4 regions of the Priestia sp. SB1 genome follow, and region 4 is predicted to be linked to each of the others. Evidence: riboswitches for the same ligand, from Rfam matches in the RefSeq annotation. Region 4 holds a riboswitch; each other region holds the start of a gene.
What was found. Region 4 has a riboswitch for S-adenosylmethionine ahead of WKH56_RS29710 (sulfite oxidase-like oxidoreductase). Riboswitches for the same ligand answer to the same signal wherever they lie in the genome.
Positions count from the first base shown of each region.

Region 1: another riboswitch for S-adenosylmethionine. It lies ahead of WKH56_RS11685 (bifunctional homocysteine S-methyltransferase/methylenetetrahydrofolate reductase); the one in region 4 lies ahead of WKH56_RS29710 (sulfite oxidase-like oxidoreductase).
Region 2: another riboswitch for S-adenosylmethionine. It lies ahead of WKH56_RS11080 (trans-sulfuration enzyme family protein); the one in region 4 lies ahead of WKH56_RS29710 (sulfite oxidase-like oxidoreductase).
Region 3: another riboswitch for S-adenosylmethionine. It lies ahead of WKH56_RS17540 (Na+/H+ antiporter NhaC family protein); the one in region 4 lies ahead of WKH56_RS29710 (sulfite oxidase-like oxidoreductase).

Region 1 covers NZ_JBBJSS010000003.1:207,590-209,791, forward strand. Annotated here, with positions in the region: gene WKH56_RS11680 (YkvI family membrane protein) at 1-298, opposite strand, end outside; SAM riboswitch class I at 631-741, shown strand; gene WKH56_RS11685 (bifunctional homocysteine S-methyltransferase/methylenetetrahydrofolate reductase) at 849-2,202, shown strand, end outside.
Region 2 covers NZ_JBBJSS010000003.1:92,350-94,551, reverse strand. Annotated here, with positions in the region: gene WKH56_RS11090 (hypothetical protein) at 1-270, shown strand, start outside; gene WKH56_RS11085 (hypothetical protein) at 340-1,002, shown strand; SAM riboswitch class I at 1,169-1,286, shown strand; gene WKH56_RS11080 (trans-sulfuration enzyme family protein) at 1,358-2,202, shown strand, end outside.
Region 3 covers NZ_JBBJSS010000004.1:468,704-470,905, reverse strand. Annotated here, with positions in the region: gene WKH56_RS17545 (ABC transporter permease) at 1-696, shown strand, start outside; SAM riboswitch class I at 798-904, shown strand; gene WKH56_RS17540 (Na+/H+ antiporter NhaC family protein) at 990-2,202, shown strand, end outside.
Region 4 covers NZ_JBBJSS010000010.1:65,116-67,317, forward strand. Annotated here, with positions in the region: gene WKH56_RS29700 (putative polysaccharide biosynthesis protein) at 1-494, shown strand, start outside; gene WKH56_RS29705 (hypothetical protein) at 508-876, shown strand; SAM riboswitch class I at 1,018-1,124, shown strand; gene WKH56_RS29710 (sulfite oxidase-like oxidoreductase) at 1,200-1,862, shown strand; gene WKH56_RS29715 (MogA/MoaB family molybdenum cofactor biosynthesis protein) at 1,896-2,202, opposite strand, start outside.

The DNA.
Region 1 (2,202 bases), on a different contig from region 4:
CTGAAGTTACTCCAAATAAAATGACGATCATTACACCGTTTACCGCTTTTCCAAGTACATCACCAAATAAATATGTATTAAGCTGCTGATAAGAAGAAGCCCCAATTGCGTGCGAAAGCAGCATCATTTTCGAACCTAGCCAAATAAAAAACAAGCCGCTGACCAAAATTCCAACCATTCCAAGTTCGCCGTACTGTGTAAAAAATTGAACAATTTCCTTGCCTGTTGCAAAACCGGCTCCTACAACGGTGCCTACATACGTAGCAGCAACCTGCAGCGTGAGTTTCCACCTTTTCATGCCCATCACCCTTCTACCCTTCATAGTTCACTATATGTAGAAACGGTTAAAAAAAGACGAGCCTTTTATATGTAAATCCTCGCCTCACCCGGTGCTATTCCTTTTTCGTTTTTTTATTTCCTTCTTGTTTTTTTCATGAAAACCCTTTATCCCTTAACATAACGGCAGTTTTCAAACAAAATATACGGATATTTTCCCTTTAGCTTTTAAATTTTCCTCAATATTTGCTGGAAATTCACAATTTACTGTTGTATAATTTCTAAAAATCAGATAAATTATTAAATAAGTATTCTTTCTATTTAAAAAAATATGTTTCAATTATATACAATTGATTCTTATCATGAGAGGTGGAGGGACTGGCCCTTTGAAACCTCAGCAACCAGTCGTTAGAGACATGGTGCTAAATCCAGCAAGCAATTAATTTATTGCTTGGAAGATAAGAAGGCGAAAAAAGTCTTCTTCTTAAGAAGACTTTTTCTATTTTATCGGCATATTGCATAAAACGAATCACTCGTGAAATAGAAGCGGAACAATTTAAGGAGGTTTTGACATGGGGTTACTTGAAGATTTAAAGTCTAAAATTTTAATTGGGGATGGTGCCACTGGTACCCTCCTTTACTCACACGGTATTGACAGCTGTTTTGAAGAACTAAACATCACCAAACCAGAAGAGGTTTCTCGTATTCACAGAGCCTATGTAGAAGCTGGTGCAAACGTTATTCAAACAAATACGTACGCTGCTAATTATCAAAAACTTGCCCGTTATGGATTAGAAGATTCAGTCAAAGACATCAATGTTGCTGGTGTAAAATTAGCGAAACAAGCTGCAAACGATCAGGCTTACGTGGTTGGTACACTCGGCGGAATTCGTTCTTTCCAAAAAAATGCTATTAGCTTAGAAGAGGTTAAGCGAAGCATTCGTGAACAAATGTTTTGGCTTTTAAATGAAGGCGTGGATGGCCTTTTATTTGAAACATACTATGATTTCGAAGAATTAAAGACCGTTCTTACACTAGCAAGAAAAGAAACGGATAAGCCTATTATTACCCACGTTTCCCTGCATGATATTGGCGTACTGCAAGATGGGCGTCCTTTAGCAGATGCATTAAAAGAATTAGAAGACTTGGGAGCAGATGTTGTCGGGCTAAACTGCCGTTTAGGTCCTTATCATATGATTCAGTCTCTTGAAGAAGTACCGCTTCCTGATCGTGCTTTCTTATCTGCTTACCCTAATGCCAGCCTTCCGGCGTATGTGGAAGGCAAGCTGGAATATGAAACGAATGAAGACTACTTTGTAGAAAGCGCGCGTTTATTCCGCGAACAAGGGGTTCGCTTAATTGGAGGATGCTGCGGTACAACACCAGCTCACGTACGCGCCATGTCGTCTGCCTTAAAAGACCTGCCGCCGATTACAAGCAAAATCGTTAAAATGAGACCAGCCGTTACGGTTCAAGAGCGTGAGCAGCAGGATAAACCTCATATGCACGAAATTGTGAAGAAGCGCCGCTCGGTTATCGTTGAGCTGGATCCGCCTAAACAGCTTGGTCCGACGAAATTTTTAGAAGGCGCAAAAGCACTTGATAAAGTCGGCGTAGATGCTATTACATTAGCTGATAATTCTCTTGCCTCACCTCGCATCAGCAACTTGGCAATGGCAACACTGATGCAACAAGAAACAAAAGCACGACCGCTTATTCATATTACCTGTCGCGACCGAAATTTAATTGGACTTCAATCTCATTTAATGGGACTTCATACGCTAGGAATGAATCAAGTGCTTGCAATTACCGGTGATCCGTCAAAAGTTGGCGATTTCCCTGGCGCCACTTCGGTCTATGATTTATCTTCATTTGACTTGATTAGTTTAATTGCTCAGTTTAATGAAGGACTATCTTATTCCGGCA
Region 2 (2,202 bases), on a different contig from region 4:
TTAGGATCAAAAGGATCTTTCAAGCAAAATGAAGAAAATTCTGAGCAAAATGGAGATACAAATGAAGAAGATTCTGTGCAAGAATCAACTACTGTAGATAGAACCGGAGGTCGCACGGATGGCCGTACTGGAGACCGTACCGGAAGACGTACAGGAAGACGTACAGGAGGTCGCACAGACGATCGCTCGGGAGGTCGCCGTACGGGTTCACGCTCTTCAACACCAGGTGAAAAAGTTATTAAAACGAAAAATTATCGTTGGAAAGCATGACGAACTGGAACGTAAAAGGTGCTTATAAAGCACCTTTTCTATCATATAGGAAAAAGGAGGAGAATGAGAATGAGTATGAATCATTATATTGATAAAATTGTTGAAGTCGATATATCAGGGAAAACAACGTTTATAGGAAAACTTGTTGATCTAGGGTTAGATGTAATGGTTTTATATAATGGACATGATTATTTGTATATTCCTCTTTTACACATACATCGCTTGCGAGAAGTTTCAGAAGAAGATTATACGCCTTTACGGACAATAGAAGAAAATTTAATAGAAGAAAGCCAGCGGATTTCTTATCGTAATATTTTACAGCAGGCAAAAGGGAAATTTATTGAAATTTATGTAACGGGAGGGAAATCATTGCATGGCTATATCACAAGCGTGCTGAATGATTATCTTGTGTTTTATTCTCCAGTGTATAAAAATGTCTTTGTTTCTCTGCATCATTTGAAATGGCTTACCCCTTACAGTAATGAGTTAACCCCTTATTCTTTAAGTGACAAAGAGCTCCCCGTAAGGCCCGCCTCTGCACCTTTTGTCAGAAACTTTGAAGAGCAGCTTAAAAAATATGAAAATCAACTGGTCGTATTAGATTTAGGGGATCAATCAGAAAAGATTGGTGTACTTAAAGAAGTTTCTAACAATATTGTTGAACTAATTACGGCAAATGGAGAAAGTATGTATTGGAAGTTAGCTCACGTAAAATCTGTGCACTTGCCTTAGAAAAAGAGACCTTGGTGTCGTCTCTTTTTTTATGTGCTTATCAGGACAAGTATATTGAATAAACAAATGAGATGATTTAAATTTTTTAGAAAATTATGTTGACAATAAAGAAAATCTTTATTAAAGTTAGTAACAACAAACGTTAACCACCAACAATTATATAGAACTCTTATCAAGAGTGGCGGAGGGACTGGCCCTGCGATGCCCGGCAACCATCAAATGAATCATTCATTTGAACGGTGCTAATTCCTGTGGAACATCAGTATTGTTCTAACAGATGAGAGAAATCGTGTATAAACGAACACTCTTCCATCTGTGAAGAGTGTTTTTTATTTTGAGTTAAGGAGAGAAATAGATGAAAATTGAAACTTTATTAGTTCGTTCAGGAGTAGGTCGTGATCCTGCAACAGGTTCTATTACAACACCCATTTACCAAGCATCAACATTTGCTCATCCTGCTTTAGGGCAAAGTACAGGATTTGACTATGCACGTACGGCAAATCCTACTCGTGCAGCATTGGAAGAAGCAATTGCTGCTTTAGAAAAAGGAGAAGTAGGAGTAGCATTCGCTTCAGGAATGGCGGGTGTAATGGCAGTTTTAGCACTATTTAAAAACGGAGATCATTTAATTGTATCAGAGGATTTATACGGAGGAACGTACCGAGTACTAAATGAAATCTTTTCAGAGCAAGGAATTACTGTTTCGTACGTCAACACAGCCCATCTCGAGCAAGTAAAAGATGCGCTTCGTCCCAACACGAAAGCTTTATTTATTGAAACACCTACAAATCCAATGATGCACGTGACTGATTTGTCAGAAGCAATTGCGTTAGCTAAACAGCATGATTTGCTTACTATCGTTGACAATACATTCATGTCCCCTTACTATCAGCGTCCTTTAGAGCTTGGAGCAGATATTGTGATACATAGTGCAAGCAAATACATTGGGGGTCATAATGATGTTGTTGCTGGTCTTGTAGTCGCTCGATGTAGTAGCTTAGGAGAAAAAATTCGTTTTTATCAAAATGCAGCTGGGGCAATCTTAGGTCCACAGGATAGCTGGCTGTTATTGCGCGGTATTAAGACGCTAGCGCTTCGGATGGAAAAACATAACGAAAACGCACTGAAAATTGCAAATTGGCTTACTGCTCATGATCTCGTGGAAAAAGTGTATTACCCTGGTCTTGAAACACATCCGGG
Region 3 (2,202 bases), on a different contig from region 4:
ATCGGCATCTTAACTCTTTGTATGGCTCTTTTAATGAAGAAAGTAGCAAACAGCGCAGGAACGGAAGACAACATATTGAATTTCCTGTCATTTAGTGCAGGCATGCTGATCCTCGTTCAATTTTTCGCGCTTGCTGTTGGAGGATCAATGGTTGCAAAAGAGTTTGAAGCGGGTACCATTAAGCTTCTTTTAATTCGCCCTGCTAGACGTTCAACGATTTTAACGTCCAAGTACATAACGCTCATTTTAATTAGCTTGTATTATTTGCTGAGCTATTTGCTTTTTTCGTTTGTATGGGGAGCATTGTTCTTTGGATTTGCCAGTCTAGAAGGAGATGCGCAGCTGCTTAAAAACATTACGCTTACGTATGACAGCGCGTATATGGAAACGTTTATGATGATGACGTTCGCATTCATGCTGTCGTCTTTATTTAGAAACAGCGCGCTTGCTTCAAGTCTAGCTATTGTCGTAAGTATTGGGGCGAAAGCAGTAACTGGGATAGTATCACAGTTTGGTCTATGGTGGGGGAAATTTTTACTGTTCGCCAACACAAACTTTGTGCAGTATATGGACGGAATGAAGACGATGTTTGACGGAATGACAATTCCATTTTCAATCTTCATCTTAGTTGCACACTTTGTCTTCTTTATGGGCGTAGCATGGGTGGCGTTTTTAAAACGTGACGTAGCTAATTGATGTGAGAATTTTCACACTATATATTTTTCTAAAATAGCATTTGACAATTAAATAAAAAGAGATTACAGTAGTGAAAGACTATTTTTAAAACAACTACAAACTTCTTATCAAGAGAGACGGAGGGACTGGCCCTACGATGTCTCGGCAACTGGCTGTACGCAGTGCGGTGCCAAATCCAGCAGACGATGTTTCGTTTGGAAGATGAGAAGGGTAATCTTATGATACAAATAAGAGACCTCTTCTTATCAATAAGAAGAGGTCTTTTTTTATTACGTAAACAAGAGGTGTTAAGAATGGAACAACAAAAAGGAAACGGCTGGGCGCTGTTACCGCTGGGCGTCTTTTTAGTCCTGTTTGTCGGATCAGGAATTATAACGGGAGATTTTTATAAGCTGCCTGTATTAGTAGCTATTATCATTGCAGCCATTGTGGCGCTGGCTATGAACCGCAAAGATTCACTTAATGTAAAAGTGGAACGCTTTGCTAAAGGAGCAGGGCATCCTGATATCATTATTATGGTACTTATTTTTATTTTAGCAGGTGCTTTTTCAGAAGTCGCTAAAGGCATGGGAGCTGTTGATTCAACGGTAAACTTAGCTCTGTCTGTGCTTCCGCAAAGCTTAGTGGTAGTCGGAATCTTTGTTATTGGCGCATTCATTTCAATTTCGATGGGAACGTCAATGGGAACGATCGCTGCGTTAGGGCCTATCGCTGTAGGAATCAGTGAGCAGGCGCATGTATCCATTACATTGGCAATTGCTGCTGTTGTTGGTGGTGCAATGTTTGGAGATAATTTATCCGTAATCTCTGATACGACCATTGCGGCAGTTCGTACGCAAAAAACAAATATGTCAGATAAATTAAAAGTAAACTTTTTCATTGTCCTTCCTGCAGCGATTGTTACAGTGATTTTATTACTTGTAATGACGCTAGGCAATACGTCATCAGTAGAAATTAAAGATTTTAGCTGGTTTAAAATCTTGCCTTATGTCGGCGTACTCGTTGCTGCCATATTTGGTGCAAACGTATTAAGCATTTTAACCGGAGGAATTGTATTAGCCGGCGTAATTGGATTAGCTGACGGAAGCTACACGCTTTCTTCTCTTGCTAAAACTGTGACAGAAGGTATTGGCGGAATGTCGGAATTAATTATTTTATCTCTTTTAATTGGCGGAATGGTTGAACTCATTCGCTATAACGGCGGTATTCAGTTCTTATTGAACCTATTAACACGACGCATTCAAACAAAAAAAGGCGGAGAATTCAGTATCGCGGGATTAGTAAGTTTAACCAATTTAGCCACGGCTAATAACACGATTTCAATTATTACAGCAGGTCCGTTAGCGAAAGAAATCTCTGATAAGTATTCAATTGACAATCGTAAATCAGCCAGTCTGCTCGACTTGTTTTCATGCAGCGTTCAAGGGCTTATCCCTTACGGTGCACAAATGCTTCTAGCAGCAGGATTTGCTAAAGTTTCACCGATTGAGGTTATTCCATTTACAT
Region 4 (2,202 bases):
TTGTTTTACAATGGTATGCGCCTGCTGCCATTTTATTTGCTCTTTTTACCGTAACAGCCGCGATTCTTCAAGGAATTAATCAGCAAAAGAAATTAATTTTTGGCTTGGGCTTAGGTATTGTTGTGAAGATAGTATTAAACGTACTGTTGGTTTCAAGCTTAAAAGAAATTGGACCTGTTGTCGCGACGTACGGAGGATATGGTGTATCGGTTATCTATAACTTTTATTTAATTGAAAAATCCATTTCTTACCGAGTTCAATCACTAGGAAAAGCCGCGTTGACTCCTGTTTTATTAGTAAGTGTGATGTCAGCCGCTGTGCTTATTGGCAATTATGCTTCTCACTATTTTCTGGAAAATAAGCTGTCTGCATCTTCACTTGCGAGTAGCACGTCTTGTATTTCAATAGCTTTAGGTGCTGCTGTGTATCTAGGGCTTGGCGTCAAAACAAGTTTAGGGCAATCTGTTGTGTTAAATAGAAGAAAAAGAATGTAAAGGAGAGAAAGAAGTGTCAAAACGATTTGTACTAACCGTAGCCGCTGGAGGATGTATCATAATCTTCGGCGCGCTGCTGCTACTAAACTGGGAAAAGGTGTTTGGAGACTACCGTCCCATTCAAACAGCAACAGCCGTATTCAAGTTAGAAGTGGGAAGTCAAGATGTAGCAAAGACTACGGATTCAGATAATGTTCTTTACTATATGGTGAAAAAAGGACATTTAGATGAATATATTCAACTGATGAATGAAAAAGGCTATGTGTTAAAAGAGAAAGATATTGATCATAACCGACTTGTTTTTAACAATGGGCAAGAGGATGAGCAAATTTACTACAAGCGCTTTGCTAGGAAGTATACGATGATTGATGGAGAAGGGTAAAGGCTTTACATACTTAGTAGACTAAAACCTTATAACTCTATCTGTTTTTAAAGTTTTTTGTGCGGAAAAGAAAAATAATATTGACAATTATGACAAAAAGCTTAATACTGACTTTATTACATAAAACAAATACAATTTGTTTCCTTATCAAGAGAGGTGGAGGGACTGGCCCTGTGAAACCCGGCAACCGCTGTCTATGACAGAATGGTGCCAAATCCTTAAGAGTGTATCGCTCTTAGAGATAAGGAAGAAGCTGAAACAAAGCTCTTCCTTATTTATTTAAGGAAGGGCTTTTTATGTACAAAAAACAACGAGGTGATAATTTGAACAAAGCAGACCGTATTAAACGAATGAAAACACCGGAAATTGATCCAAAGTATGAAGGACGAGTGCCTCCGGGTCAGGTAGTAACAGAGCGCTTTCCCATTTTACACGAAGGCGATGTGCCGGATTATAACTTAGAGGAGTGGACGCTTCGCGTGTTTGGGTTGGTAGACAAAGAAGTGATGCTTTCGTATCAAGATATATTGAACATGCCTCAAACAACGGTTAAATGTGATATTCACTGCGTAACGAGATGGACAAGACTTGATAATGAATTTACGGGCGTGCTGTTTGCAGACTTTTTAAAAGCAGTTGGCGTGGAGTTGAAAAGTAAATACATCATGCTGCACGGAGATAATGACTATACGTCAAATATTGAAGTAAAAGATTTACTGAGAGACGATATTCTTCTCGCTCATTCCTTTAACGGAGAGCCGCTTACACCTAAGCATGGATATCCGCTGCGATTGGTTGTGCCGCATTTGTACTTTTGGAAAAGTGTCAAATGGCTTCGGGGCTTTGAAGCTATTGATGAAAACCATCCGGGCTTTTGGGAGCAAAACGGCTTTCATCTTAGAGGAGATCCGTTTAAAGAAGAGCGTTTTTCTGGAGAAGATTTAGGCATTCCAGAAGATGAGTGGGTACATAAAGACTATGATTAATGAAAATGCCTATGCGCAAGCATAGGCATTTTGTTAGCGCTGGCGGTTTAATTCCCACACAACGTGGCGAAGTTCAGGCAAAATCAGTTTGGTCATAGCTAGGCGAACAGCACCGCTTGATCCTGGTGTAGAAAAAACGGCTTTTTCGTTAATCGTCCCGGCAATTGCCCGGCTCATAATCGCTGCGCTGCCAATGTCTTCGGTATAGCTCAGCATGCGAAACAGCTCGCCAAACCCGACGATTTCTTTATGAATCAGCGCTTGAACGGCTTCAATTGTGACGTCTCGTTTTGTAATGCCGGTGCCGCCGTTTGTGAGAACAACGTCAATGTCCTCAGCA